DNA from 2 places in the Streptomyces sp. PL-25 genome. Region 2 is predicted to be linked to the other one. Evidence: riboswitches for the same ligand, from Rfam matches in the RefSeq annotation. Region 2 holds a riboswitch; the other holds the start of a gene.

Region 1 (15,235 bases), 4.2 Mb from region 2:
GAGTCCGGCACCGCTCTCACCACCACCGAGAAGCTCACCGGACCGGCCTTCGTCGCCTTCCCGCCGGGCGCGGTCACCCTCCACCGGGAGCGCCCCGCCGACACCAGCGCGCGCAATCTGTGGCGCTGCGAGGTCGCCGGTCTGGAGACGCACGGCGACCGGATCCGCGCCGACCTCACCGGCGAACTCGCCCTCGCCGCCGATCTGACGACGGTCGCCGCCGCCGAGCTCGGGCTGGAGCCGGGCGCCGGGGTCTGGGCGGCCGTCAAGGCGGCCCAGACCCACGCCTACCCGGCCTGACCCGGGCGGGCCCGCGCACACGGGAGGGGCCCCGCGCCGGCCGCTGCGGGCCGGGGCGGGGCCCCTCGTGGACGTACCGTCCGCTCAGTCCTCGTACGCGTCCAGCGGCGGGCAGGAGCAGACCAGGTTGCGGTCGCCGAACGCCTGGTCGATCCGGCGCACCGGCGGCCAGTACTTGTCGGCCGTGGAGACACCGGCCGGGAAGACGGCCTCCTCGCGGCTGTAGGCGTGCTCCCACTCGCCGCCGAGCGCGGCGGCGGTGTGCGGGGCGTTGCACAGCGGGTTGTCGTCGGCGGGCCAGGCGCCCGAGCCGACCTTGTCGATCTCGGCCCGGATCGCGATCATCGTGTCGCAGAACCGGTCCAGCTCGGCCAGGTCCTCGGACTCGGTCGGCTCGATCATCAGCGTCCCGGCCACCGGGAACGACATCGTCGGCGCGTGGAAGCCGTAGTCGATCAGCCGCTTGGCGACGTCGTCCACGCTGACACCGGTCGCCTTGGTCAGCGGACGCAGGTCGATGATGCACTCGTGGGCGACCAGACCGCCGGGGCCGGTGTAGAGCACCGGGAAGTGCGGCTCCAGGCGCTTGGCGATGTAATTGGCGGACAGCACGGCCACCTGCGTGGCGCGCTTGAGGCCCTCGCCGCCCATCAGCCGGACGTACGCCCAGGAGATGGGCAGGATGCCCGCCGAGCCCCAGGGCGCGGCGGAGACCGGTCCCACGCCCGTCTCCGGGCCCGCGGCGGGCTGGAGCGGGTGGCTGGGCAGGTACGGCGCGAGGTGCGCGCGTACGGCGACCGGGCCGACGCCGGGACCGCCGCCGCCGTGCGGGATGCAGAACGTCTTGTGCAGGTTCAGGTGCGAGACGTCGCCGCCGAAGTGGCCCGGCTTGGCGAGGCCGACCAGGGCGTTGAGGTTGGCGCCGTCGACGTAGACCTGGCCGCCGGCCTCGTGGACCTGGGCGCAGATGTCCGCGACGTGCTCCTCGAACACACCGTGCGTGGACGGGTAGGTGATCATCAGCACGGCGAGCTGCTCGCGGTGCTGCTCGATCTTGGCGCGCAGGTCGTCGACGTCGACCTCGCCGTCCTCGGCGGTCTTCACCACGACGACCTTCATCCCGGCCATCACCGCGCTGGCGGCGTTGGTGCCGTGCGCGGAGGACGGGATGAGGCAGACGGTGCGCTGCTCGTCGCCGTTGGCGCGGTGGTAGCCGCGCACGGCGAGCAGACCGGCCAGCTCGCCCTGCGATCCGGCGTTCGGCTGGAGGGAGACCTTGTCGTAGCCGGTGACCTCGGCGAGCCGGTCCTCCAGCTCGCGGATGAGGGTGAGGTAGCCCTGCGCCTGCTCGGCGGGGACGAAGGGGTGCAGCTGGCCGAACTCGGGCCAGGTGACCGGCTCCATCTCGGTGGTCGCGTTGAGCTTCATGGTGCAGGAGCCCAGCGGGATCATGCCCCGGTCCAGCGCGTAGTCGCGGTCGGCGAGCTTGCGCAGGTAGCGCAGCATCGCCGTCTCGGAGCGGTGCTGGCTGAAGACGGGGTGGGTGAGGTAGGCGTCGGTGCGCAGCAGGTCCTGGGACAGGACCTGGCCGGCGGCGGCGTCCAGCGCGTCGATGTCGCCGGTGGCGCCGAAGGCGGACCACACGGTCCGCAGCTGGGCGCGCGTGGTGGTCTCGTCGCAGGCGATCGAGACGTGGTCGGCGTCGACGAGGCGGAGGTTCACGCCGCCCTCGCGCGCGGCGGCGACGATCTCGGCGGCGCGGCCCTCGGCGCGGACCGTCAGCGTGTCGAAGTACGCCCCGTGGACGACGGTGGCGCCGCCCGCCTTCAGGCCCTCGGCGAGGACGGCGGCGTAGCGGTGGGTGCGCAGCGCTATGTCCTTCAGGCCCTCGGGCCCGTGGTAGACGGCGTACATGCCGGCCATGACGGCGAGCAGCACCTGCGCGGTGCAGATGTTGCTGGTGGCCTTCTCGCGGCGGATGTGCTGCTCGCGGGTCTGGAGGGCGAGGCGGTACGCCTTGTTGCCGTCGGCGTCCACGGAGACGCCGACCAGGCGGCCGGGCAGGCTGCGGGCGAACTGCTCGCGCACCGCCATGTAACCGGCGTGCGGTCCGCCGAAGCCCATCGGCACGCCGAAGCGCTGCGTGGTGCCCACGGCGATGTCCGCGCCCAGCTCGCCGGGGGACTTCAGCAGGGTGAGGGCGAGCAGGTCGGCGGCGACGGTGACCAGGGCGCCCAGCGCGTGCGCCTGGTCGATGACGGGCTTGAGGTCGCGGACGGCGCCGGAGGCGCCGGGGTACTGGAGGAGGACGCCGTTGATGTCGCGCTCGGCGAGCGCCGCGGGGATGCCGTCGCTCAGGTCGGCGACGACGACCTCGGCACCGGCCGGCTCGGCGCGGGTCTCGATGACGGCGATGGTCTGCGGCAGCGTGTCCGCGTCGACCAGGAAGAGGCCCTTCTTGTTCTTGCCCATGCGCCGGGACAGCGCCAGCGCCTCGGCGGCGGCGGTGCCCTCGTCGAGCAAGGAGGCGCCGGAGGTCGGCAGACCGGTGAGGTCGGCGACCACGGTCTGGAAGTTCAGCAGCGCCTCCAGGCGGCCCTGCGAGATCTCCGGCTGGTACGGGGTGTACGCCGTGTACCAGGAGGGGTTCTCCATGACGTTGCGCAGGATGACCGGCGGGGTGAACGTCCCGTAGTAGCCGAGTCCGATCATCGAGCCGAGGACCTGGTTGCGGTCGGCGAGGGAGCGCAGCTCGGCCAGCACCTCGGCCTCGGTGCGGGCGCCGGGCAGGTCCAGGGTGTCGGCGTTCTTGATCACGTCCGGCACGGCGGCGGCGGTGAGTTCGTCGAGCGAGCCGTAGCCGACCTGCGCGAGCATCTTGGCCCGCGCCTCCTGGTCGGGCCCGATGTGGCGCTGCTCGAAGGGGATGCCCTGTTCGAGCTCGGAGAGCGGAATGCGCTGGGCGGTCATTGCGGAGGCCTCCTGGTCTGACGCGACCTTCGAGGGACACCACGGCGCGGGTGTCCCGACGGCCTCCCCCTCTGTCATCTCAACCTGAGAGCTTCACCGGGTCGTCTGCGGGCGCCCGGCTTTCACCGTCGGTGAGAGCGGACGCCGTCGACACCCGCTCTGCTTTCCAGAGTGACCTCGTCCGTGCGGTACGTGGGCCTGAGAGATTCCGGGGAGGATTTGCTCCTTCGGCGCCTCCGGTGTTGCTGGAGGACTCTCCCGCACGGGGTCAGCAGCCGCTGCCAGGGTACCAGCGGGCCGGGAGCCCGAGCCTTCGAGTGGCCGCCCCGCCTAATGTGCTCTTTTGTAGTGCTTACGGATGAGTTGCGACCCTGTGGAGGGACCGTGCTGACCGAGATCGATCCGCGCAACCTGATCGGCCGCAAGGCGTTCGACTGCAACGGCCACAAGATCGGCACGGTGGACGAGGTCTACCTCGACGACGCGACCGGTGTGCCCGAGTGGGCGGCCATACGCACCGGCCTGTTCTCCCGGGACGCCTTCGTGCCCCTGGAGCCCAGCGAACTGGTCGAGGGCGCCCTGCGCATCCCCTTCGACCGCGCCCTGATCAAGGAGGCGCCGGACTTCGGCGTCGGCCGCCACCTCTCCCCGGAGCAGGAACTCCAGCTCTACCACCACTACGGCCTCGACGTGACACCTCCGGTCGCTCCCCCGGACCGCGACTTCGGCAAGCTGGCGGGCTCCGGCACGGAGGAGCCCTGAGCAAGCCCCGGCCCGCACACCCCCTCCGCACCTCCCTCCCGCACTCACCGGCTCCCTGCCCTCCCTGTCCTTCCCGCGCCCGGCCCCGGTCGCGGTCGCGGTCGCGTACGGCCCGGTTCCCGTCCCGCCGGCTTCACCCACCCCGGCACCGGGCCGCACCGACCGCACCGCCGGCCTGGCCCTGCCACGCACCACACCACACCGCACTGCTGCTCATCCGACGCCCAGCGCGGTCCCGCCCCCGGGGGCGCCCGCGGCGCCCTTCGTGCCCGGGGCACCCGCAGTTCCGGTTCCGGGGGTGGCCGCCGTATCGGCCTCGGCCTCGGCCGCCGGTTCCGTCGCCTCCGCCGGTCTTCGCCGTACCAGCGGCAGCGGATCCGCCGGTTCCAGAGCCGGGTCGTCCACGCGGAAGGTCCTGATCCGCCCCGGCGCCGACTGCGGTGTCTCGAAGCGGACCGTGACCCTGCCGACGCCGCTGCCCTGCACCCAGCCGTGTCCGTGCTCGCTGTGCCGTACGTCGTGCCCCGCGGACCAGTGCCGCTCGGCGGGCTCCGCCGGTTCCGGTGCCGGTTCGTCCACGGGCTCCGCCTCGGGACTCTCCGCCGCCCCGCCGGCCGCCTGGGCGAACAGATCCTCCTGGGTGTAGTCGGCGAGCCCGGACACGCCCACACCGAGCAGCCGCACTCCGCCGGTGGTGTCCACCGAGTCCAGCAGCCGGGCGGCTGCCTCCCGCACCACCGCGGGGTCGTCGGTGGGCCCGCGCAGCGTCTCCGACCGGGTCAGCGTGGAGAAGTCGTACCGCCGCACCTTGAGCACGATGGTCCGGCCCGACAGCCCGGCCCCACGCAGCCGCCCCACACAGCGGTCGGCCAGCCGCTGCACCTCCAGGCCCACCCGCAGCCGGTCGTGGATGTCGATGTCGTAGGTGTCCTCCACCGACACCGACTTCGTCTCCCGCTCGGCGACCACCGGCCGCTCGTCGTGGGCCAGCGCCATCCCGTACAGCGCGTGCCCGTGCGCCTTGCCCAGCAGGCGCACCAGCTCGTCCTCGCCCGCCTCGGCGAGCTCGTCGACGGTGTGGATCCCGGCCCGGCGCAGATGGTCCCCCGTCGCCGGTCCCACGCCCGGCAGCGTCCGCACCGACAGGGGGCCGAGGAGGGCGCGCTCCGTGCCCGGTTCGATGAGGACGAGACCGTCCGGCTTGGCCCGCTCCGAGGCGATCTTGGCGAGCATCTTGGAGGCGGCCAGGCCGACCGAGCCCGTCAGCCCCGTGACGGCCCGGATGTCGGCCCGCAGCCGCGCTCCCGCCAGCCGGGCCGATTCCGCGTCCGAGGCCGCTCCCCCGGCCTCCAGGTCCACGAACGCCTCGTCCAGGCTCAGCGGCTCCACCAGCGGGGACAGCGCCCGCAGCAGCCCCATCACCTGCTCGCTGATCGACCGGTAGAAGCCGAAGCGCGGCACCAGATACGCGGCGTTCGGTGCCAGGCGGCGCGCCTGGGCCATCGGCATCGCGGAGTGGACGCCGAAGACCCGCGCCTCGTACGACGCGGTGGCCACCACACCGCGCGGGCCCAGGCCGCCCACCACGACCGCCTTCCCGCGCAGGCTCGGCTTGGACGCCTGCTCCGCCTGGGCGAAGAAGGCATCCATGTCGAGATGCAGGATCGTCGGCGCGCTTCTCACATCTCCGATGCTGCACCACGCCACTGACAATGCCCCCGGCGCGGCGCACGACGCGCGCTCACGCGGCCGTCCGCGACCGGGATCCGGCCCGCCGCCGAGCGGGCCCGGGGGCGGTCAGACCGCCCGGTTGCGGCGTCTGGCCAGCTCGTCCCCGGGGTTGTGGCCGACCAGGGTCTCACCGGTGTCGACACGCTCGCCGTGCAGCTGCGACAGGGCGCTCTCCACATCGCGCCACACCACTCCGACGGCGATGCCGAAGATGCCCTGGCCGCCCTGGAGCAGGGCGTGCACCTCGTCGGGCGAGGTGCACTCGTAGACCGTCGCGCCGTCGCTCATCAGCGTCATGCGCTCCAGGTCGCTGAACCCCTGCCGGCGCAGGTGCTGCACGGCGGTCCGGATGTTCTGCAACGAGACACCGGTGTCCAGGAACCTCTTGACGATCTTCAGGACGACGACGTCGCGGAAGCTGTACAGCCGCTGGGTGCCGGATCCGTGGGCCGGGCGCACGCTCGGTTCGACCAGGCCGGTGCGGGCCCAGTAGTCCAGTTGCCGGTAGGTGATGCCGGCCGCCGCACAGGCCGTCGGGCCCCGGTAGCCGATTTCCTCGGACGCCATGGACGCCGCCCCTTTGCCGCTCGGCACGGCCGCCGGCCGCTGCGGAGCCTGGTCGGCCGCGCTGTCGTGAAGCCGGTACGGACCGCTTCCCCCGACGTCGATCCCGGGGGCACCCCCAGCCGTACCGTCGCCGCTGCTTCTCACGCCGACCTCCGTCCTTGACCTGCCTCCTCGACGGTAGGCAGTCACCACGGGTGCGTCAACGATCGCCACACTCGGCACGCCGAGTGATAATCACCCTAAGAGTGGTTTCCCGTGCCCCACCGCGGGGAAAGGCTAGCCGAATGCCCTCGTGAGGGGCTCAAGGGCACCCCGGCCGACCGCTGGCACATGCGGCTGTTCTCACTGGCTGCTGGTGCCGAAGTCCTCCGGCGAGATCTGGTCGAGGAACTCGCGGAACTTCTCCACCTCGTCCTCCTGCTCGTCCGGGATCGCGATGCCCGCGTCGTCGAGCACCGTGTCACTGCCGTAGATCGGCGTGCCGGTGCGCAGCGCGAGCGCTATGGCGTCGGACGGGCGGGCGCTCACCTCCACTCCGCTGGCGAAGACCAGCTCGGCGTAGAAGACGCCCTCGCGCAGATCCGTGATGCGTACTTCCGTCAGCTCCTGGCCCACGGCTTCCAGCACGTCCTTGAACAGATCGTGGGTCAGCGGACGCGCGGGGGCCATGCCCTGCTGCGCGAAGGCGATCGCCGTCGCCTCCCCGGGGCCGATCCAGATGGGGAGGTAGCGGTCGCCTCCCACTTCACGCAGGAGCACGATCGGTTGGTTGGAGGGCATTTCGACCCGGACACCTACGACATCGAGCTCGTTCACACAGCAACCCTAGGCCGTGCCCGGGACGTTTGGGTAGTCGGGCCGGGAACGGAAGGCCGATCCGGCCGCCGGACGGCCGCCCGGCACCCTCAGGGCAGCCGCACCCCGAGCGCGGTCTGCACCAGCGCCGAGTGCAGCCTGACCGTGAGCGCGGCCAGCTCCTTCGTACGGTCCTCGGCGTGCACCCTGGTCTGCGGGTTGCGGTGCCGTCTGAGCGGAGCCACCACCTGGTCGACGAGCCCGGCCTCCCGGTCGGCTGCGGCCTTCATCACCCGCAGATGACGGGGTTCGATGCCGAAACGCCCCAGCTCGCGGATGAGCGAGGCGACGGTGACGGTCTCGGCGTCGTAGGTGCCGTCCTCCAGTGGGGTGACGAGCCCGTACGACTCCCACTCCTGGAGGTCCCGGTCCTCGATCTCCGCGGCGGCCAGCAGCCCGGCCCGGCCGATCCGGGCCGCGGCCGGTGCCTCGGTCCGCCGCGGGACCGCCTCACCGCCGCGCTGCCGGCCGAGCACCGGCAGCTGCACCGCCTCGCCCCGCTCCACCGCGTCCAGATACTCGCGGATCACCTTCAGCGGCAGATAGTGGTCCCGCTGCATCCGCAGGACCCGGGCGAGGCGCTCGACGTCGTCCGCGCTGAACTTGCGGTACCCCGAGGGGGTGCGCCGGGGCTCCACCAGGCCCTCCGCCTCCAGGAAGCGGATCTTGGAGATGGTGACCTCGGGGAACTCCTCGCGCAGCGCGTTCAGCACCGTGCCGATGCTCATCAGCCCACTGTCCGCGGCGGTGGTGCCGTGCCCGGCACCACCGCTCGGTGTATGAAGCATGGACCTTCCCTGGGTTCCCCGGACGGCGTCCGGGGAGGTCAGTAGCCCTGCCGGCTCGAGTAGAAGACCAGCCGGTACTTGCCGATCTGCACCTCGTCGCCGTTGGACAACGGGACCTCGTCGATCCGCTCCCGGTTCACATACGTGCCGTTCAGGCTGCCGACGTCGGCCACCGTGAACGAGCCGTCCTGGACGCGGCGGAACTCCACATGGCGACGCGAGACCGTCACGTCGTCGAGGAAGATGTCGCTCTGCGGATGGCGGCCGGCCGTGGTCAGCTCGCCGTCCAGGAGGAAGCGGCTGCCCGAGTTAGGGCCGCGGCGCACCACCAGCAGGGCGGAGCCGAGCGGCAGCGCGTCGACGGCGGCCTGCGCCTCGGGCGAGAGCATCGGCGTCTGGCCGGTGGCCTCCGCGTCGTAGGCCTCCAGACCGGAGATGGAGATCGTGGACGTCGTCTCCGACGCACGCTCCGGCACCGCCCCGGGCCTCAGCGGCGCGCCGCAGTTGGAACAGAAGCGGCTGTTCTCCGCATTGCGGTTACCGCACCTCGTACACACCAGGGCCGACATGGACGGATCCTCCTGCCGCGGCTGCCCCGCCGGGGAATGGGACGCGTACGGGTCGGCGGCAAACCCTCCACCCGCACCTGAGGTTGACGGTTGGCCGAAACCTATGCCGCCGGCCTGGGCAGGGTCAACCGACGGCGCGCCGTGGCCACCGGAAAAGTCACCGCCCTGACCGGCGACCTGGTCCCTGAACAGCGGGCGCTGGCCCTCCGCCGCGCCGGGCTGTGCGCGATGGCGGGCGGTCGCGTTCTCGCCGCCCTCTCGCGCGCTCTTGCCGAACAACTTCGCAAACAACTTCACGGGCGATTCCCCTTGACCGAAACAGACCCGCCCGTGGGGCAGGACGAACCCTGACGTCGTACACCGGTCGACCCGGACATCCTCACAACGTCCGTATCCACCAGACAGTTTCCACCACGCACCACCCAATCGGTGCGCCGACCCCCCGCAACCTCATGCCCCTGCTCGACGGCGGCCATGCACCCCCGGTTCACTGCGAGGACGACCGAGCGTAGTCAGGCAGCTTCGCTGCTCGCAAGGCGTCCACGACGATCTTGTCCGAACGCTCGACGGACACGGTGGCCTGCTCCTTCTCCAGGGTCTGCACCACGCCTCCGGGGATGTTGAGCGCCGGCTCCAGGTCCTGCGGCTTGCCGATGACCTGGAAACGAAACGGCGTATTGATCTTGTTCCCGTCGACGTCCACGCTCTTGCCGGAGTCCGTCAGATAGGTGCCCGCCACCACGCGCACGCCGTTGACCTCGATGGCCTCCGCACCGGCGGCGCGCAGCTCCTGTATCGCGTCGAGCAGCATGTCGGCCCGGACCGTCCCCTTCGTGTCCTTGATGGTCATTGTGATGCCGGGTCCCTGCGCGGCCACCGTGCCTGCCAGGATGCCCAGTTGCCGTTCCTTCTCCTCGGTCTGCTTGCGGGCCTCCTCGGCCTGGTCCGAGCTGTTCTCCAGCTCCTGGCGTTGCTTCTCGAGGCCCTGCTTCTCGTCCTCAAGACGCTGAGTACGGTCGTCCAGTTCATCGAGGATGCGTACAAGATCTTCTTGCCGGGCGCCGCGCAGGGCGTTGTCGCTGTCGCTGTTGGACGCGACCTGGATGGCGAGGCCGAAGCCCAGCCCGAACAGCAGTACGGCGACGACGAGTTGGGCCCGGGTGAACCGCGGCGGCCACAGCCCCTGCGCCAGCCGCTGCCGGCCGGTGAGCGAGGGCGCCGGCGCTTCGCGGTCCGGATCGGCGCCGGGGGCCTGGGCCGGCACCTCCGCGGGCAGTTCCTTGCGCAGCCGGTTCTCCGGCGCCTGGTCCCGGTCGTTCATCGCGCTCACGCCCGGAAGACGTGGCGCCGGATGGCCGCGGCGTTGGAGAAGATCCGGATGCCGAGGACGACCACGACCCCCGTGGACAGCTGGGCACCCACGCCCAACTTGTCGCCCAGGAACACGATCAGCGCGGCCACGACCACGTTCGACAGGAACGACACCACGAAGACCTTGTCGTCGAAGATGCCGTCCAGCATGGCCCGCAGCCCGCCGAAGACGGCGTCCAGCGCCGCCACCACGGCGATCGGCAGATACGGCTCGACGACCGCCGGAACCTCGGGCCGGACCAACAGGCCGGCCACCACTCCCACGATGAGGCCCAGTACGGCGATCACGATGTGCCCTTCCCAGTCTTGTTCTGCTCTGCGGTCGGCCGCGCGGTGCGTACGATCACACTCGGTGCCGCGGGCAGCCGGAGGTCACTCTCCACGGAGATACCGGTCCGGATGCCGTAGTTGTCCTGCAGCGCGTTCAGGTACAGCCCGTCCGGACTGTCCTGGAACCTGCTGCTCAGCCGCTGCCCGTCCCCCACCGCGAGCACCGTGTACGGCGGCACCAGCGGCCTGTTGTCGACCAGTATGGCGTCACCCGCCGCCCGGATCGCGGACAGGGCGGTCAGCCGCTGCCCGTTGACGGAGACGGCCTCGGCCCCCGACTGCCACAGCCCGTTGACGACGCGCTGCATGTCCCGGTCGCGCACCCGTCCGGTGTCGGAGAAGCCGGACGTCTCGCGCGGTTTGCCGGAGCCCCCCGAACCGGCTTCCTTCGCGTCGTTCACGACGAGCTTCACCCCGGGGCCGTGCACCTCGGTCGCGCCCGCCAGGATCCCGGCCAGGTCCGCCTGCGCGTTGCCGCCGCTGTGGCTGAGCGCCTGCCGCTGGCGCGCGTTCACGTCGTCGCGGAGCTGGTCGACGCCGTCCTCCAGCTTGTCCGCCGCCGCCGTCTCGCGGTCGATGCGGTCGATCAGCTCCTGGCGCTCCTTGGCGACCACGGGCGCCGCCACGCGCGCCTGTGCCGCTCCCACGGTGACGACGAGCGCCGCGAGCACCAGACCGGCGGCCAGTCCCAGCCGCGCGCGGAGCGTCTTGGGCAGCCCGCCCTCACCGGCGGCCTTCTTCCGTGCGGCGGCCTCGGCGTAACCGTCGTCGAGGCTGTGGTCCATGACGTTGGTGATCAACGACATGGAGGCATCAGGACGGGAGGGCCGCGGGGGTGTGCTCCGAATGGGGGGTCGCTGCGGCATGCCGCACATCGTCGCACGCCTGGGGCGATACCTCCGAACGGCCCCCACCGGCGTGCCGGACAGGCTCCCCCGGGCTCACTCGTCCTGCACGCGCGCGCGTGCAGGACGTCCGGCGGGACCGGTGCCCGCGCGGGGCGGGCACCGGCGGCCGGTCTACCGTCCGGCGCTGTCGACGACCGCCGACCACTCGTCGAGCAGGGCCTGCGCGGAGGCGTCGTCGGGACCCTCGGCCCACAGATGGGTGACCGCCTCGGCCGGGTCGGGCAGCACCATCACCCAGCGGCCGTCGGTCTCCACGACCCGCACCCCGTCCGTCGTGTCCACGAAGCGCTCCCCGGCCGCCTCGACGACCCGGCGCATGACCAGGCCCTTGACGGCCCACGGCGTGGCCAGATCCCGCTTGAGGACATGGGCCCGCGGGATCCGCGCGTCGATCTGGCTGAGGGTCAGCTGCGTGCGCGCCACCAGACCGATGAGCCGTACGAAGGCGGCCGTGCCGTCATAGACGCTGCTGAACTCCGGGACGATGAATCCGCCCTTGCCGTCACCGCCGAAGATCGTCCCCTCCTCGCCGCCGACCCGGGTGAGGTCGTCCGGCGACGTGGTCGTCCACTCCACCTGCGTCCCGTGGTACGCGGCGACCTGCTCGGCGATACGGGTCGTGGTGACCGGCAGCGCCACCCGGCCGCTGCGCCGCTCGGCGGCGACGAGGTCCAGCATGACCAGCAGCGCCCGGTCGTCCTCGATGATCCGGCCCTTCTCGTCGACGAGCGACAGCCGCTCGCCCACCGGGTCGAACCGCACGCCGAACGCGGCCCCGGAGGACGCCACGATCTCGCCGAGCCGCACCAGGCCGGCCCGGCGCATCTCCTCGGTCTCCGTCGGCCGGGACTCGTCCAGGCCGGGGTTGATGGTCAGCGAGTCCACCCCGAGCTTGCCGAGCAGGCTCGGCAGGACCAGGCCGGCACTGCCGTTGGAGGCGTCCACGACCACCTTGAGGCCCGCCTCGGCGATCCCGGTCGTGTCCACGTTGCGCAGCAGTGAACCGGTGTACGAGTCGAAGACGCTGGAGGGGAAGTACAGGTCGCCGATCTCGCCGGGGAACGCCCGCCGGTACTCCTGCCGCGCGAAGACCCGGTCCAGCTTCCGCTGGCTGCCCTGCGACAGGTCGGCGCCCTGCCCGTCGAAGAACATGATGTCGACCGAGTCCGGCACCCCGGGCGACGTGCGGATCATGATGCCGCCGGCGCTGCCGCGCGCGGTCTGCTGCCGGGCGACGGGCAGCGGTACGTTCTCCAGGTCCCGTACGTCGATGGCGCTGGCCTGGAGCGCGGAGATGACGGCCCGCTTCAGGGCACGCGCACCTCGGGAGTGGTCGCGGGCGGTGGTGACCGTGGAGCCCTTCTTCAGGGTCGTCGCATACGCTCCCGCGAGCCGTACGGCGAGTTCCGGGGTGATCTCCACATTCAGGATGCCGGAGACGCCACGGGCCCCGAAGAGGTGCGCCTGGCCCCGCGACTCCCAGATGACCGAGGTGTTGACGAAGGCGCCCGCCTCGATGGTCTTGAACGGATACACCCGCACATTGCCCTGCACGATCGATTCTTCGCCGATCAGGCACTCGTCGCCGATGACCGCGCCGTCCTCGATGCGCGCGGCCCGCATGATGTCGGTGTTCTTGCCCACGACACAGCCGCGCAGGTTGCTGTGCTGCCCTATGTACACGTTGTCGTGCACGACGGCCTTGTGCAGGAAGGCACCGCTCTTGACGACGACGTTCGACCCGACGACGGTGTGCTCGCGGATCTCCGCGCCGGCCTCCACCTTGGCGTAGTCACCGATGTACAGCGGACCGCGCAGCTCGGCGTCGGGATGCACCTCGGCGCCTTCCGCGACCCAGACGCCCGGCGAGATCTCGAAGCCGTCGATGTCGACGTCCACCTTGCCTTCGAGGACGTCGGCCTGGGCCTTCACGTAGCTCTCGTGGGTGCCCACGTCCTCCCAGTAGCCCTCGGCGATATACCCGTAGATGGGCTTGCCTTCCTTCATCAGTTGCGGGAAGACATCGCCGGACCAGTCGACGGGGACATCGGCCTCCACGTAGTTGAAGACCTCGGGCTCCATCACATAGATGCCCGTGTTCACGGTGTCGGAGAAGACCTGACCCCAGGTCGGCTTCTCCAGGAAGCGCTCGACCTGGCCCTCTTCGTCGACGATGGTGATGCCGAATTCCAGGGGGTTGGGAACGCGTGTAAGACACACGGTCACCATCGCGCCCTTTTCCTTGTGGAACCGGACCAGGTCGGTGAGGTCGAAGTCGGTCAGCGCGTCGCCGGAGATGACGAGGAAGGCGTCGTCCTTCAACGCCTCCTCGGCGTTCTTGACGCTTCCCGCGGTACCGAGTGGCTTCTCCTCATTGGCATAGGTGAGCTCCATGCCGAGCTCTTCACCATCACCGAAATAGTTCTTGACCAGCGAAGCCAGGAACTGGACTGTGACGACGGTCTCATTCAGCCCATGCCTTTTGAGCAGCCGCAGAACGTGCTCCATGATCGGCCGGTTGGCCACCGGCAGGAGCGGCTTGGGCATGCTCGAGGTCATCGGGCGAAGGCGTGTGCCTTCGCCTCCGGCCATCACGACGGCCTTCATGTCGGAAGCGTCCTCCTCCAAGAGATGACGATCTAGCCGACTTCACCCGTCCTGATTGTCCCGCACTTTTCCGAAGCGGGCCATCGGAGCCACCGCGGCTGCCCGAATAGGCGAGCTCAGTCGGCCATGGCGTCCGCACGGACAAGACGGCGGACTTGCACCACGTAGAGGACTCCTGCCCACCAATAGAGGGTTGTACCCCATCCGGCGAACGCCCATCCGAAAATAGCAGCGAGTGACGAGATCCATCCGCTTCCGTCACTGAGGAGAAGCAACGGGAAGGCGTACATCAAGTTGAACGTCGCTGCCTTCCCCAGGAAGTTCACCTGCGGCGGCGGGTAGCCGTGACGCCTGAGGACCGCCACCGCCACCAACAACATCAATTCCCGGGCGAGCAGCGCGGCGGTCAGCCAGACCGGCAGAATCTCGCGCCAGGTCAGCCCGACGAGCGTGGAAAGGACGTAGAGCCGGTCGGCGGCGGGGTCGAGAAGCCGGCCGAGGTTGCTGATCTGGTTCCAGCGCCGCGCGAGTTTGCCGTCCAGATAGTCGCTGATGCCGCTCAGCGCCAGAACCAGCAAGGCCCAGCCATCACTCTTGGGGCCGCCGAACTCCGGTCTGAGGATCAACCACAGGAACAGCGGTACGCCGACGAGCCTCGCCATGCTGAGGATGTTGGGGATGGTGAGGACCCGGTCTGTCTGGACACGGGTCTCCTGGACCTCCACCCGGGGGCCTCCTGGGAAAAAGTGCCTACGATGCCCCCTGACCCTACCTCAACGCAAAAAAGCTCTGGCTCTTGGGCTGTTGCCCAAGAGCCAGAGCTCTAAAAGGAGTTCGGCGGTGTCCTACTCTCCCACAGGGTCCCCCCTGCAGTACCATCGGCGCTGTAAGGCTTAGCTTCCGGGTTCGGAATGTAACCGGGCGTTTCCCTCACGCTATGACCACCGAAACACTATGAAACAATCAACCGCACCATGTGTGGCACATGGGGTTGTTCGTGGTTTCAGAACCAACACAGTGGACGCGAGCAACTGAGGACAAGCCCTCGGCCTATTAGTACCGGTCACCTCCACACGTTACCGTGCTTCCAGATCCGGCCTATCAACCCAGTCGTCTACTGGGAGCCTTACCCCATCAAGTGGGTGGGAGCCCTCATCTCGAAGCAGGCTTCCCGCTTAGATGCTTTCAGCGGTTATCCCTCCCGAACGTAGCCAACCAGCCATGCCCTTGGCAGAACAACTGGCACACCAGAGGTTCGTCCGTCCCGGTCCTCTCGTACTAGGGACAGCCCTTCTCAAGACTCCTACGCGCACAGCGGATAGGGACCGAACTGTCTCACGACGTTCTAAACCCAGCTCGCGTACCGCTTTAATGGGCGAACAGCCCAACCCTTGGGACCGACTCCAGCCCCAGGATGCGACGAGCCGACATCGAGGTGCCAAACCATCCCGTCGATATGGACTCTTGGGGAAGATCA
Region 2 (15,235 bases):
CCTCGACCGGCTCCTGGCCGCCGTGGCCGAGCAGCTGGGTGATGAAGCAGTGGACGCCGGGTGGAAGGCGGAGCGCAGAGCGCGTATTGCACACTCCCGGCACGCCGAACCCGACCTGTGGCGAATTCCGCTGATGGCCACACTGATGGTGTTGCTCATCGCCCAGCGACCGGTGCGAGCTGTCCCCTCGGGACGCGCCGGCCTGCTGCAGGAGGTGATCGACAGCAGCGTCCGCCAGTGGGAGATGCGCCGAACCACCCTGACCGTGCCGGACACCGCCCCCGAACTGACCGCCGATGTTCTCCTCGACTGCTTTGACGACATCGCCCGGCTGGTGGCCGCCCACGGCAGCACCCCATGGCAACACGCCCATAGCGCGGTCAGCGACCGGCTCCAGCATCACTGGGGCAAGGCAGCAGGTACAGCCGCTGCCGCCGCACGGCCCATCCTGGAGCACTGGGATGCCACCGCCGGCGTATTCATCTCCGACGTTCCCCAGGGCATCCTTACGGCCCGCACCCGCCTGTTCGCCGAGATCGGGGAGGCACGCTGGGCCGTGCGGAACGCAGCAGCCCTGAGCCAGTGGGTGGATCAGGCTGCCGTCGAACGGCCGGAGTCCGCGCGGCTGGCCGCGAGCCTGTCCTCGCTGGCCGCCGATGCCCTCATCACCCTTGCTCTCGACCAGGGCGGCGAAATGCTCGATCTGGTCCACGCCGCGATCAAGGACGGAGCCGTCTTCCCGGAGGCGGCCCTGCACACCTACCGACAGGCCCAGCTGGACCGCCTGACCACCTTCCCCGACCGCTATCCGCCAGCTTCCTCTGAGCACGTCATCGATCTGAGCGAGGGCAAATCCCCGCGTGCCGAGTTCATCATCCGTCTGGCCAGCGAGGACCTCGACACCTCACAGAGGGAACAGCTGTCCGCTGCTGCGGCCGCGCTGAGTCCCCGGCTGGAAGCCGTCGTCACGGCTCTGTGCCTAGAGCAGCAGGCCCACCGCAACGGCAGAGAACTCACAGACGATGAACTCGACGTTCTCCAGACTGCCCTGGAATGTCTCGGCGACGATGACGCCGAGGAGGATCCGGGGCGCGTCCACGGCTCCGACGAGCTCATACGCGCCGCTGTCACCTATCTGGTACCTCGACGGCCGGAGACCGTCTCGTCCGTCGCGGACATCGCCACCAACATCACCCTGGACACACTGGAGTGGCTGGAGGTGGAGCTTCCAAGACTGGGCCACACGGTCACTCTTAAGGCCATCCGACAGCTCGGCAGCTCGGATACACTCACGTGGCTGGCCAAGTCGGCTTTTGACATGACAGCGCTCTTCGATTTTCTGACCAGCCTCGACGAAAAACCCGTCACGCTCGCGCCGGCACAGGCCTGGCACCTCGACGAGGCAGCCGCGTTCATCGGCGTCCTCGGAATGAGAACCGTCGGGGCATTGAAAATCTCGGCGGCAGCGGTACGACACCAGCCGGAACTGACCCGACGCCTTCTCCGCCTCACCATCAAAGCCTGCGGCTACGAGAGCACCCTCATCAGCGCCCAACTGCGCAGCCTCAACGAGGAGAACACAGAGAAGACCGACTGGAGCCTCCTCTACCAACCCAGCACCCGCGCACCCGCATCCGCACACGCCGCCGTAGCCATCGATGACGACTTGCTCCTCCAGACCCTGCGGCACGGCAACACCTGGCTCGTCACTCTCGCCTTGACACTGGCTGAGACCGCCCAACTTCCCAGCTGCCTAGGCACACACCTGGTGACGGGACTGCCCGCCCTCAGCCCGCGCATCCGTTTGCGCACAGCCCAGTTCCTCGCCCGCCACTGGCCCGATCTTTCTCTCCCCGACGACGACGCCCTCGTCCGCGCCGGAGCAGCACACGCTCGCGCCGCAACCCTCGCCGACAGCCTGCGACACCGTGACGCTCACCCGCTGCTCTGCGACCCCGATCTCCTCGTCCGTGAACAGACCGCCCGCGGCCTCACCGACATTCCCACGCCCGAACTGCCCGTGCTCAAGGAAGCTCTAAACGTTCCCGCTCAGCAGTGGACTTGCCTGAACTGCGGAACAGTGGTTCCAGCAGAGGTGAGGGATTGCGAGTGCAGCCATACCCGGCCTCGCGTTGAGATCTCAGAATGACGTCAGATCACCGCCGGGCGTGATCGTCAGCCGAAACGCACGAGCCGGCAAACTGCGACGACCGCGGCAGAGCAGAGGTCTGACCACCTCGCCTTGCGAGTCACGATGCCGACAGGACCAGTCTTCGGCACGAACCCTCACGGTCTTGGCCTCCGGGGTCAGCCACCCGTGCAGCGCTTCCAGCAGCTCACGCTGGGAGGACGCCCGGGTGTCGTACGACCACAGCGCCTGCGCAGCCGCCTTGCCGAACGCCACCGGATCGTGCGTGACCGGGGGAACAGGCAAAACCGACCGCCCGGTACTCACGACCGCGGCAGGGGTCTGCGGACCGTCTATGGACGGTGACGTTGCGGTCGGCGTGGTGGGCGTTCCCGCCGAGGGCGTCGTGGCGGGGGAGTCCCTGATGTCACGGGTGAGATAGGCGGCGCGGCCCGCTAGGGCCACGAGCACCACCAGAACAGCGGTGCCCAGCAGCGCTCAGCGGCGGACGCGCGATGCGTCGCTGGGGTTCGAGGGGCGCATCGTCATCAGCGGACCTGCGAACCCAGCGTGCTGAAGAACGCGACCACACCGTTCGCCGCGCCGAGCAGCAGAGCCGCGCCCGCGCTCACGAGCACGCCCTTCTTCCCGTTGGCCTCGGCCTGGTGGCCGCCGGAGTGATGCCCCCAGGCCCACACGCCCGCACTGACGGCGAGCGCGCCCACCACCGCGACGATGCCGAAGAGGTTGATACTGCCCATGACCTGCTTGAGGACGGACAGACCCGGCAGACCGCCCTCGTTGGGCTTGATCCCGGGGTCGTACGCGAGCTGGATGGCCTGGTCAGCCAGATACATGTGTGATCTCCAGTGTGATGATGGGCGCGCCGACGAACGGCGCGAGGAAGGAGAGGCGAAAGGGCGTAGTGCGTCCAGTGGCGCCGTCCAGGAGCTGCGGCCCGTCTCCAGCGCGCAGATCACCGAGTACGGCCAGCCGGGCACGGGAATGTGCTGATCCTTGCCTCGCCCGTAGGTGTGGCACAGGATCCGCTGCGGTGAGGTGTGGGTGCTGGGCCGCAGCCAGCAGGTCAGGTCGGCGGCCAGGACCAGCCGGCCGTCCGCCGCCCGCGGCAGAGGCATCGCGGCCACGGCCCCCGTCGCAGTCGGGCCACATCGACCCGGCCCGCGGACAGGGCATCGTAGTGCGCGCCGTGCCCGCGACGGTGTTCACCGACCAGTGACAGTTCCACCAACGACCGCACCGGACCATCCGCGCACAACACGGCGTCCGCGAGTTCGAACAGTGCGTCCGCACGCCGGGTCAGACAGGAGTAGAACTCACCCCGGAAGCGTGACAGTCCCGCGAACGGATCCTGCCGGACAGCGTGATGCGACAGACTCATCCCCACGGCCTTCGCGCTGAGCTTGTGCTTTCCTTGGTCGGATCACATGCTCGGCCGAAGGCCGCCCGCACGTACGGCGGTTACTAATCCGAGTGATCAAGTACGACGGGTCGTTCGGACTCCGAGACCAAAAATCAGGGAAGGAGCAGAATGACCGGTCCCGACAGCGAGTGGCAGCTCCTGCACGGCGGTACTCGCGTCGGCACGATCACCGTCGATGAGGCAGGCATGCCTTGGCAGCGTGGACGCTTCTTCCCTGAGCCTGCCTTCAGCCAGTTCAGGCCCTGGTTCGACGAGCTCAACGCCATCCTCGAGGCTGAAGAGTTCGAACGGCTCGACGACGCATACGATCGCATCGAAAGTGCCCTAACCCTGGTGTCGCCGACAGGGCCTGTTGGCAACTTCCTCCTCCACATCGACCAGGACCGTGCCTCTTTCCGCTGGGACGCGGAACCGCCAACAGGTTAAAGATCAAGTTAGGGAGCGTATTTGGTCGTGATCAAGGGGTGGTCTTGGTGAGCTCCTTGATCCAGATCATCGAGGCGCGGAGGTGGAGGCTGGCAACGTAGCTCTCGGGTGTCTTGTCGAACCGGGTGGCGATGCCCCGCCAGGCCCCGTACCCGCTCCCGCCATACACGACCAACCAACTGAAGTGCTCCAGCTGTGGAATGATCGTGAGGAAGGATCCGGTCTCCAGATCTCCCGACCGACTCCGAGGCCGTACTCAGCGGACGGATGACACATCCTTCAGATGGCGAGCAGGATGCCGGCGTCCATCAGGCGCCAGCGAGAGGAGGGATTGCACGTGGCCGATTCCGACAATTGGTGCGACGCCCTGTACTTTCCGTACGGCCGACGCAAGTTGGGAGGGGTGCGCTGCCGCCTGGAGCCAGAGCACAGCGGAGATCATTGGTGCGAGGCCGAGGACGAAATGGACTCATAGCCCCGAGTCCACGCCGATCTAAACTCCAACCCCACCAAGCCGGGCGGCCACGTCGAAGGTGAGTTGTCTGACTTAGGATGCCGCCGAATCCAACATATCGGGAGACAAGGATGGACCGGGCAGAACTAAAAGCCGAAGTCGACGAGCTCATGCGCCAATATCAGGACGGTGAAATTGACGGCGAGACCTACTATCAGGCAATGATGGAGTTGACTACCTCCGCACAGGAATGACGTCCAGGCCTCACTCGGCATGACGGGCCCCGCTAGTAGTTCCACATGGTTCGTGACATTTGCAGCCACGCAAGACTCAACAGGGGAAGAGATCAGCCCGTACGCCGAGCCGGTCTACGAACTGCCCATCCTGTGCGCACGTCGTGGATATGGGTCTGGGACCCGCACCAAGAGGCGGTGATTCTGGGACCCGCACCAAGAGGCGGTGATGCAGTACCACCCGGCGCCCTGTGCCGAAGAGCGCTCCTTGACGTTTCCGAACCGGCAGCACAACGCCGTTGCTCATGGGGCTTCGCACGCGAATCTGGTCGGGCGCGAAGCTCTGCGCACCACTGGAACTGAGACCGGGCGGTCTGACGAGGGAGCCGCCAGTGCATCGGTCTCCGGTGCCCCGAACGCGGCTGGAGCCTCGCGCACGCCTCTTGCCGACGCGGTGCAGTTTGAGGAACACCAGAGCGGAACGGGCGATCGCAACTCGTGATGCGCAGATCTCGCTACGGACGTACGTGGTTCCGTTCCGCCGCCGAGACGGTTCTCAGGGCCCGCCCCGGGCGGCCCTGAGACGACCCGTGCCCAGCGTGGATGAAGAGTTCAGCGGGGACAACCCCAGGGACTTTTCAGGGACTTTCACGTCTGTCCCAGGGCGTTTCCAGGGATTTTCCGCCGTGTAAGCAGGAAAGGCCCCGACAGCGCTGAAAGATAGAAACGCGCTGGTCAGGGCCTATACCTCAGCACTCGATGATGTTCACCGCCAGCCCGCCCCGCGCCGTCTCCTTGTACTTGACCGACATGTCCGCGCCGGTGTCCTTCATGGTCTTGATGACCTTGTCGAGGGAGACCTTGTGGGAGCCGTCGCCGCGCAGGGCCATGCGGGCGGCGGTGACGGCCTTGACGGCGGCCATGCCGTTGCGCTCGATGCACGGGATCTGGACCAGGCCGCCGACCGGGTCGCAGGTCAGGCCGAGGTTGTGCTCCATGCCGATCTCGGCGGCGTTCTCCACCTGCTCGGGCGTGCCGCCCATCACCTCGGCGAGCGCGCCCGCCGCCATCGAGCAGGCCGAGCCGACCTCGCCCTGGCAGCCGACCTCGGCGCCGGAGATGGAGGCGTTCTCCTTGAAGAGCATGCCGATCGCGCCGGCCGCCAGCAGGAAGCGGACCACGCCCTCCTCGTCGGCGCCCGGGATGAAGTTCAGGTAGTAGTGCAGGACGGCGGGGATGATGCCGGCCGCGCCGTTGGTGGGGGCGGTGACCACCCGGCCGCCGGCCGCGTTCTCCTCGTTCACCGCCATCGCGTACAGGGTGATCCACTCCATGGCGCGGGCGGCCGGGTCGCCCTCGGCGCGCAGCTGGCGGGCGGTGACGGCCGCGCGGCGGCGCACCTTCAGGCCGCCGGGCAGGATGCCCTCGCGGCTCATGCCGCGCGTCACGCACGCCTGCATCACCCGCCATATCTCCAGCAGACCCGCGCGGATCTCGTCCTCGGTGCGCCAGGCACGCTCGTTCTCCAGCATCAGCGCGGAGATCGACAGACCGGTCTCGCGGGCCAGGCGCAGCAGCTCGTCGCCCGTGCGGAAGGGGTACTTCAGGACCGTGTCGTCCAGCTTGATGCGGTCGGCGCCCACCGCGTCCTCGTCCACGACGAAGCCGCCGCCCACCGAGTAGTACGTCTTGGTGAGCAGCTCGGTGCCCGAGGCGTCGTACGCCCACAGGGTCATGCCGTTGGCGTGGTAGGGGAGGGCCTTGCGGCGGTGCAGGACCATGTCGTCGTCGAAGGAGAACGCGATCTCGTGCTCGCCGAGCACGTTCAGCCGGCCGGACTCCTTGATCCGCGCGACCCGGTCGTCGGCGCTCTCCACGTCCACCGTGCGCGGCGAGTCGCCCTCCAGACCGAGGAGCACCGCCTTGGGGGTGCCGTGGCCGTGGCCGGTGGCGCCGAGGGAGCCGTACAGCTCGGCGCGCAGCGAGGCGACCGGCTCCAGGACCCCCTCGCTCCGCAGCCGGCGGGCGAACATGCGGGCCGCGCGCATCGGGCCGACCGTGTGGGAGCTGGACGGGCCGATGCCGATCGAGAACAGGTCGAAGACCGAGATGGCCACGGGGGGACTCCTCAATGCGGGGGGTGGTGCGAGGGGCGGGACACCGCGCGGTGCCGTGCCGGGGTCGCCGGCCGGTGCGCGGTGCCCCTCGGGGTGTCTTACTTGTCCAGACCCGGGTACAGCGGGTGCTTGTCGGCCAGGGCCTTCACCCGGGCCTTGAGCGCCTCGGCGTCGTAGGACGGCTTCAGCGCCTCGGCGATCACGTCCGCGACCTCGGTGAAGTCCTCGGCCGTGAAGCCGCGGGTCGCCAGGGCCGGGGTGCCGATCCGGAGGCCGGAGGTGACCATCGGCGGCCGCGGGTCGTTCGGGACCGCGTTGCGGTTGACGGTGATCCCGACCTCGTGGAGGCGGTCCTCGGCCTGCTGGCCGTCCAGCTCCGAGTGGCGCAGGTCCACCAGGACCAGGTGCACGTCGGTGCCGCCGGACAGCACGTCCACGCCCACCGCCCTGGCGTCCTCCTGCACCAGGCGCTCGGCCAGGATTCGGGCGCCCTCCAGGGTACGCCGCTGGCGCTCCTTGAAGTCCTCGCCCGCGGCGACCTTGAAGGCGACCGCCTTGGCGGCGATCACATGCTCCAGCGGGCCGCCCTGCTGACCGGGGAAGACCGCGGAGTTGATCTTCTTGGCGAGCTCGGCCGTGGAGAGGATCACACCGCCGCGCGGGCCGCCCAGCGTCTTGTGGGTGGTGGTGGTCACCACATGGGCGTGCGGCACCGGGTTGGGGTGCAGGCCCGCCGCGACCAGACCGGCGAAGTGCGCCATGTCGACCATCAGGTACGCGCCGACCTCGTCCGCGATCCGGCGGAACGCGGCGAAGTCCAGCTGCCGCGGGTACGCCGACCAGCCGGCCACGATCAGCTTCGGCTTGGACTCCTTGGCCAGCTTCTCCACCTCGGCCATGTCGACCTGGCCGTCCTCGCCCACGTGGTAGGCGACGACGTCGTAGAGCTTGCCGGAGAAGTTGATCTTCATTCCGTGGGTCAGGTGCCCGCCGTGCGCGAGGTTCAGACCCATGATCGTGTCGCCCGGCTTGAGCAGCGCGAACATCGCCGCCGCGTTGGCCTGGGCGCCCGAGTGCGGCTGCACGTTGGCGTGCTCGGCGCCGAACAGCGCCTTGACCCGGTCGATCGCGATCTGCTCGACCACGTCGACGTGCTCGCAGCCGCCGTAGTAGCGGCGGCCCGGGTAGCCCTCGGCGTACTTGTTGGTGAGGACCGAGCCCTGCGCCTCCATGACCGCGACCGGAGCGAAGTTCTCCGAGGCGATCATCTCCAGCGTGGACTGCTGGCGGCGCAGCTCGGCGTCGACCGCGGCGGCCACGTCCGGGTCCAGCTCGTGCAGGGGGGTGTCGAGAACGCTCATCGGTGTCCCTCCGCCCCTCAGCCGGCGTTCTGCGCGGTGTACTCGTCGGCGGAGAGCAGGTCCGCCGGCTCCTCCGAGAGGCGGACCTTGAACAGCCAGCCGCCCTCGAAGGGGGCGGAGTTCACCAGCGACGGGTCGTCCACCACGTCCTGGTTGGTCTCGGTGATCTCACCGCTGACCGGGGAGTACAGGTCGGAGACCGACTTGGTCGACTCCAGTTCGCCGCAGGTCTCGCCCGCGGTCACGGTGGTGCCCACCGCCGGGAGGTCGGCGTAGACGACATCGCCGAGCGCGTTGGCCGCGAACTCCGTGATGCCGACCGTCGCGACGCCGTCCTCGGCGGGCGACAGCCACTCGTGCTCCTTGCTGTAGCGCAGCTGCTGGGGGTTGTTCATGCCTGAATTCTCCTGTACGCGGGTCAGTGGTGGTGAATGAGGGAGTGCGCGGGGCATGCGTGAGGCGGGCCGGGTGACCCGGATCACCGTCGGCCGTGGCTCGACGGTGTCACTTCTGCCGCTTGTAGAAGGGCAGCGCCACGACCTCGAACGGCTCGTGGGTGCCCCGGATGTCCACGCCGACCCCGGCCGTGCCCGGCGCGGCGTGCGCGGCGTCGACGTAGGCCATGGCGATCGGCTTGCCCAGGGTGGGGGAGGGGGCGCCGGAGGTGACCTCGCCGATCACCTCGCCGCCGGACACCACGGAGTACCCGGCGCGCGGCACCCGGCGGCCCTCGGCGACCAGGCCGACCAGGACGCGCGGCGGGGCCTGCTCGGCCCGCCCGGCGGCGGCCACCAGCGCCTCGCGGCCGACGAAGTCGCCCTCCTTCTCGAACTTCACCACCCGGCCCAGACCCGCGTCGAACGGGGTCAGGCCGGTGGTCAGCTCGTGCCCGTACAGCGGCATGCCCGCCTCCAGGCGCAGCGTGTCGCGGCAGGACAGACCGCAGGCCACCAGGCCCGCGCCCGCGCCGGCCTTGGTCAGCGCCTGCCACAGCTCCACGGCGTGCTCCGGCTTCACGAACAGCTCGAAGCCGTCCTCGCCGGTGTAGCCGGTGCGCGCGATCAGCGCGGGCACGTCGGCGACCGTGCCGGGCAGGCCCGCGTAGTACTTCAGGCCGTCCAGGTCGGCGTCGGTGAGGGACTTCAGGATGCCGGAGGACTCCGGGCCCTGGATCGCGAGCAGCGCGTAGGCGTCCCGGTCGTCGCGGACCTCGGCCTCGAAGCCCGCCGCCCGCTCGGTGAGCGCGTCCAGCACCACCTGGGCGTTGGAGGCGTTGGCCACCACCATGTACTCGGTGTCGGCGAGCCGGTAGACGATCAGGTCGTCCAGGATGCCGCCGTCCGCGCGGCAGATCATGGTGTAGCGGGCGCGTCCGACGCCGACCGAGGCGATGTTGCCGACCAGCGCGAAGTTCAGCAGGGCGGCGGCCTGGGGGCCGGTCACGGTGATCTCGCCCATGTGGGACAGGTCGAACAGACCGGCCCGGGTGCGCACGGCGACATGCTCGTCGCGCTCGGAGCCGTAGCGCAGCGGCATGTCCCAGCCGGCGAAGTCGGTCATCGTGGCACCGAGCGAGCGGTGCACCGCGTCGAGGGCGGTGTGACGGAGCGGACGGGACACGGAACTGCTCATCGGTCGGTCTCCCAGGCATGGCGGGCGAGGACGGGGCGTGTCCTCCCCATCTGTCATCGGAACCTGAGAGGTTCGCCATGACCGCCGCAGGACGGACGGACACGGCTTGCACCTTGGGTGGGGCCGCCGCGGCAGGGCGGGCGGCCCGCTTTTCAGATGTGCCTCGCCCGCGCGGTAACGGTGCCTGAGAGATTCAAGGGAGGGACTTGCTCCTTCGGCGCCCCGGGCAGACACGCTGCCGGGGACTCTCCCGCGCGGATTCAAACGGCCGGTATGCAGTTGGCGCGCACATCATTGCATGCCGGGACACCTCGCGGCAGGCCGGATCTGTAACCGTGCTGTGGCAGAACGCGCACGGAAACGGCAGACACCGTCCATTACCTTCTCTTTACACTCAAGGGGAAGGTGAACCGTCACCGCCCCGGGGAGGACGATGACGGTGAACAGGACCGCGCCGGCGTACGCGACCACCCGGGCCCCCGCCCTGCCGGGACAGCCGGGGGCCCCGGCCCGCGAGCGGTGCGACGGGCCCCCGGCCCCCTTGGTCCGCGACCTGCGCGAGCGTGCCGGCCGCGCCCCGCGCGCCCTGCTCTTCGGACCGCGCGACGTGGTCGTGGTCACCGGACTGCCCGGCGGCGGCAAGTCCACGCTGATGCGCCGCGCCGCGCACGGCCCCCGGATCGACTCGCAGGACACCCGCGACCGCTGGGACGCCCGCCTGGCGCACCGCCTGCCCTACGCGCTCTACCGGCCGCTGGTCCGCCTCGCCCACTACGCCGCGCTGCGCCGCGCCCTGCGCGGCGGCGAGGGGGTCGTGGTCCACGACTGCGGTACCCAGCGCTGGGTGCGCGGCTGGCTGGCCCGCGCCGCCCGCCGCCGCGGCGGCGCCCTCCACCTGGTCCTGCTGGACGTCGCCCCCGATGCGGCGCTCGCCGGCCAGCGCGAGCGCGGCCGCCGGGTCTCGCGCTACGCCTTCGGCCGCCACCGCAGGTCCGTCGCCCGGCTGCTGGCCGCGGTGGAGCGCGGCGAACTGCCCGGGGGCTGCGACTCGGCGGTGCTGCTGGACCGCGCGGCGGCGGCCGGGCTGCGCCGGATCGCCTTCACCGGCCGGCCCGGCCCCGGCACCCGATAACCTTCCGGTCACACCAGTGGTTTCCGGCAGGCGGTAGACAGATGGACTTCCCGGCGGACTTCTCCGCGGACATTCCGGGGAACTTCCCGGCACAGGCGCACCCCCACCCGCACGGCGGGTGGCCCGGCAACGAGCTGGAGGAGGTGCTCTCCGCGGCCCTCGGCATCCCGACGGCCGGCGGCCGCGTCATCGAGGTGCTCGGCCGCAGCTTCCTCTGGGTGCCGCTGCCGAACGGCGGCGGCCCGGACAGCGGCCCGCTCGACCTGCCCACCCTGGAGATCGACGGCCAGGCGTACGTACCGGTCTTCAGCTCCGAGGAGCAGTTCCGCCGGGTCGTCGGAGCGCACATGGCGTACACCGTCGCGCCCGCCGTGGAGTTCGCCCGCGGGCTGCCCGCGCAGGTCGGCATCGCGCTCAACCCGGACGGCGTGGCCGGAATGCCGCTGCCGCCGCCCGCCGTGGCCGAACTGTGCCGGGCCGGCCGCACCGCGCTGGACGGCCCCGCCGCCGGCGGCCGGGTCCGGCTCTACGAACCCGACTGGCAGGACGACCCGGTGGACTTCCTGTCCGCCGCCTCCGCCGAGTTCGACGCCACCGGCGTGGTGCGCACCGCCCGCCGCTGCCTGGCCGCCGTCGAGACCGCCGACCCGGTCCTGTTCGTCGGCGTCGAGCTGGCCTCGGCGGACGACGAGGCGCGGGCCCGCCCGCTCGACGCCCTGGGCCGCGCCCTGGCGGCGGCGCCCCCGGCCTGGCCGGTCAACCTGATCCTCCTGGACGTCACGGACGACCCGGTGGCCGTATGGCTGCGGGAGAAGGTCAGGCCCTTCTACGGGCACGGGCACTGAGGTCTGCGGGCACGGACACTGAGGTCTACGGGCACGGGCACTGAGGTCTGCGGGCCCGGACACCGAGGTCTGCGGGCACGGGCGCCGAGGCGGCAGGGGGGCGCGCGGACGCCGGCGGCACGGACCGGCGCCGCCCGCGCGCGTGACCGCGGCACGGACCGGGCCGGCGGGCGGCTTTAAGCTGGACGCACAGCCCGGTCGAGGGCAACACGGAGGGGCGGTAAATGGTGAGCGCCAGCGACACCGCGGCCGGGCATGTCGAGCAGATGCTCCGCCAGGTGACACCCGGGCGGTACGACGCCTACGAAGCGCTGCTGCGCACCCTCGCGACCCCGTCCACCGGCCAGGTCTGGATGCTGCTCTGGCACGGCCAGGCCGGCGCCCCCGACGCCCAGTACGGCCACATGGAGGTCGGCGGCCACGGCTACGCGCCCTGCGTCACCTCCGCCCAGGAGCTGTCGGCCAGCGGCTGGATGCGCTCCTACGAGGTGGTGGACGGGCTGGACGTCGCCCGCACCCTCTACCCCGACCACTTCGGCCTCTGGCTCAATCCGCACGCCCCGGGCGGCGGCGTCGGCATCCCCTGGCTGGATCTGCGCCGGATCGCCTCCGGCCTGGACCGCCAGCCCGCCGGACCGCTCAGACTGTCCGAACCGGCCCTGGAGATCCCGCAGTTCTACGCGCTGCTCACCCAGGCCGCCCACCACACGCCCGCGCTGCGCTCGCTGCGCCGCACCTGGGTGCAGCCCGCCGTCGGGTCCCCGTATCTGGCCATCGGCCTGGACGTCTACGACACCTCGCCGGCCGCCGTCGACTCGGTGCGCTCGATGATGCAGCAGTCCATGGCGGCCGTCCCGGACGGGCTGCCGGTCTCGACCGTGGTGATGTCCGACGAGTACGACCCGGTGGTGATGTGGCTGCGCGCCAACGCGCGGCCCTTCTACGACCGCGAGGCGCACGGCGGCGCCGGGCAGGCCGCCGCCGGCGGCTACGGTTACCCGCCGGCCGGCGGACACTGATCCGGAACGGCGGCCGGAACCGCGGCTGGGACCGTCACCGGCGGCCCGCCGGGCCCGGCCGCCGCGACCGGAACCGGAACCGGACACCACAACCGGAACCACGCGTACCGCCCCGGTCGGCCGGCACGCCCTGTGATCCTCTTCGCGCGTAGATGAGGTCGGAAGGTCCGGTTCTGCGGAGGAAAACCCCAACTGGCCCGCGTCCGCCCCCCGTTACCCAACGTCCGGATAACGGAACCCCTCTACCCGCATCACGTTTGCGCATCCTTTCACCGTCAAGTCTGGCAACAGATCGCCCGCCCGTTGAAGACTCCCGCAACAAGGGGCGTTCGCCTCTGTGTACGACGGACTGACGATGCCGCCACAGCGGCAAGTGCGGGCCGGCTACCGCCGGTTGAGAGGGGTCCCTGCCTAATGACGGCACCATTGCACGAGCCGACCGCCGAAGCGGCCCCGAGCGCGGCCGACGAGGCGGCGGTGGCCGCCCCGGGCGCCAAGGCCGTCCAGGGCCGGTCCCTGGGGCGGATCGCCTGGGAGCGCCTGAAGCGGGACAAGCTCGCCCTGACGGGCGGCGTCGTCGTGCTCCTGCTCATCGTGGTCGCGGTGCTCGCACCCGCGCTCGCCAAGCTGATCGGACAGGACCCGGACCTCTACCACGAGGACCTGATCGACCCGCTGTTCGGCACGCCCACGGGCTCCCTCGGCGGCATCAGCGGCGACCATCTGCTGGGTGTCGAGCCGGTCAACGGCCGCGACATCTTCGCCCGCATCCTCTACGGCGCGCAGATCTCGCTCCTGGTCGGCTTCCTGTCGGCGCTGGTCGCCGTCGTGCTCGGCACGGTCCTCGGCATCCTGGCCGGCTTCTTCGGCGGCTGGGTGGACGCGGTCGTCAGCCGGGTCATGGACGGCCTGCTGGCCTTCCCGCAGCTGCTCTTCATCATCGCGCTGGTCTCGGTCATGCCGAACGACATGCTGGGGCTGACCGGTTCGAGTGTGCGCGTGTTCGTGATGGTGCTGGTCATCGGCTTCTTCGGCTGGCCCTACATCGGCCGGGTGGTGCGCGGCCAGACACTCTCGCTCCGGGAGCGCGAGTACGTCGAGGCGGCGCGCTCGCTGGGTGCCGGACGGTTCTACATCCTGTTCAAGGAGCTGCTGCCCAACCTCGTCGCCCCCATCATCGTGTACACGACGATGATGATCCCGACGAACATCCTCACCGAGGCGGCCCTCAGCTTCCTGGGCGTGGGCGTCAAGCCTCCGACGGCCTCCTGGGGACAGATGCTGTCGAGCGCGATCGACTACTACGACTCGGACCCCATGTACATGGTGATCCCCGGCGTGGCGATCTTCATCACCGTCCTCGCCTTCAACCTCTTCGGCGACGGCGTGCGGGACGCGCTGGATCCCAAGGGCTCCCGCTGAACCGCCGTATCCAAGCGACCCGTGGCGCATGCACGGGGTCTCTCATCAATTCCGGAGGAACCGAGATCGTGACTACCCAACGCACCTCAGGGCGGCGCAAGAAGGCACTGGCCGCTGCGGCCGTGGTCGCAGGACTGCTGACCACGGCGGCGTGCGGCGGCGGCGACGACGGCGGCTCGAAGAGCGGCGCCGCCGGCTTTGACGCGGCGAACAACAAGGTCGTCAACGCGTCGAAGGTCAAGAAGGGCGGCGAGCTGAAGTTCGCCGGCACCCAGGACGCCGACTCGTGGGACACCACACGCGGTTACTACGGCTTCATGTGGGACTTCTCGCGCTACTACAGCCGCCAGCTGCTGACCTACTCGACCGCCCCGGGCGCCGACGGCGCCAAGCTCACCCCGGACCTCGCCACGGACACCGGCAAGGTCACCGACGGCGGCAAGACCTACACGTTCACGCTGCGCGACGGGTCCACCTGGGAGGACGGCAAGCCGATCACCTCCAAGGACATCAAGTACGGCATCGAGCGCGTCTGGGCGCAGGACGTCCTGTCCGGCGGTCCGATCTACCTCCAGCAGGCGCTGGACCCGAAGAAGACCTACCCGGGCCCGTACAAGGACAAGGCCGCCGACCACCTGGGCCTGAAGGCGATCGACACGCCGGACGACAAGACGATCGTCTTCCACCTGCCCACGGCGAACTCCGACTTCGTCCAGATGCTGGCGCTGACCTCGGCCTCCCCGGTCCGCCAGGACAAGGACACCAAGTCGAAGTACGGCCTGCACCCGTTCTCCTCCGGCCCGTACAAGTTCGAGTCCTACGACCCGGGCAAGAGCCTCGTGCTGGTGCGCAACACCAACTGGAAGGCGTCCTCGGACCCGGTCCGCAAGGCGTACCCGGACAAGGTGTCGATCAAGCTCTTCACCAACGCCAACGACCTGGACCAGCGCCTGATCAACGGCGACTACGACCTGGACCTGAGCCAGACGGGTCTGTCGCCGCAGGGCCGCCAGATCGCCCTG

The links. Region 2 has a riboswitch for glycine ahead of gcvT (glycine cleavage system aminomethyltransferase GcvT). Riboswitches for the same ligand answer to the same signal wherever they lie in the genome.
Region 1: it holds a riboswitch for glycine, as region 2 does, so the genes downstream of both, gcvP (aminomethyl-transferring glycine dehydrogenase) here and gcvT (glycine cleavage system aminomethyltransferase GcvT) in region 2, are expected to answer to the same signal.

The regions. Positions count from the first base shown of each region.
Region 1 is NZ_CP136997.1:1,059,229-1,074,463, forward strand. Features, by position in the region: gene R4Z62_RS04670 (ABC transporter ATP-binding protein) at 1-300, shown strand, start outside; gene gcvP (aminomethyl-transferring glycine dehydrogenase) at 385-3,270, opposite strand; glycine riboswitch at 3,447-3,541, opposite strand; gene R4Z62_RS04680 (PRC-barrel domain-containing protein) at 3,655-4,032, shown strand; gene R4Z62_RS04685 (DNA polymerase IV) at 4,246-5,715, opposite strand; gene R4Z62_RS04690 (MerR family transcriptional regulator) at 5,830-6,474, opposite strand; gene R4Z62_RS04695 (bifunctional nuclease family protein) at 6,673-7,146, opposite strand; gene ftsR (transcriptional regulator FtsR) at 7,236-7,973, opposite strand; gene R4Z62_RS04705 (FHA domain-containing protein) at 8,012-8,968, opposite strand; gene R4Z62_RS04710 (DUF881 domain-containing protein) at 9,030-9,863, opposite strand; gene R4Z62_RS04715 (small basic family protein) at 9,869-10,201, opposite strand; gene R4Z62_RS04720 (DUF881 domain-containing protein) at 10,198-11,118, opposite strand; gene R4Z62_RS04725 (sugar phosphate nucleotidyltransferase) at 11,263-13,758, opposite strand; gene clsA (cardiolipin synthase ClsA) at 13,875-14,483, opposite strand; rRNA gene rrf (5S ribosomal RNA) at 14,591-14,707, opposite strand; rRNA gene R4Z62_RS04740 (23S ribosomal RNA) at 14,792-15,235, opposite strand, start outside.
Region 2 is NZ_CP136997.1:5,231,914-5,247,148, forward strand. Features, by position in the region: gene R4Z62_RS23700 (NACHT domain-containing protein) at 1-2,149, shown strand, start outside; gene R4Z62_RS23705 (hypothetical protein) at 2,141-2,404, opposite strand; gene R4Z62_RS23710 (DUF6112 family protein) at 2,677-2,985, opposite strand; partial or broken gene R4Z62_RS23715 (transposase) at 3,049-3,530, opposite strand; gene R4Z62_RS23720 (hypothetical protein) at 3,681-3,998, shown strand; gene R4Z62_RS23725 (hypothetical protein) at 4,584-4,706, shown strand; gene R4Z62_RS23730 (L-serine ammonia-lyase) at 5,435-6,802, opposite strand; gene glyA (serine hydroxymethyltransferase) at 6,901-8,163, opposite strand; gene gcvH (glycine cleavage system protein GcvH) at 8,181-8,558, opposite strand; gene gcvT (glycine cleavage system aminomethyltransferase GcvT) at 8,668-9,795, opposite strand; glycine riboswitch at 9,836-9,957, opposite strand; glycine riboswitch at 9,958-10,058, opposite strand; gene R4Z62_RS23750 (AAA family ATPase) at 10,229-10,927, shown strand; gene R4Z62_RS23755 (enhanced serine sensitivity protein SseB) at 10,969-11,772, shown strand; gene R4Z62_RS23760 (enhanced serine sensitivity protein SseB C-terminal domain-containing protein) at 12,000-12,791, shown strand; gene R4Z62_RS23765 (ABC transporter permease) at 13,206-14,213, shown strand; gene R4Z62_RS23770 (ABC transporter substrate-binding protein) at 14,282-15,235, shown strand, end outside.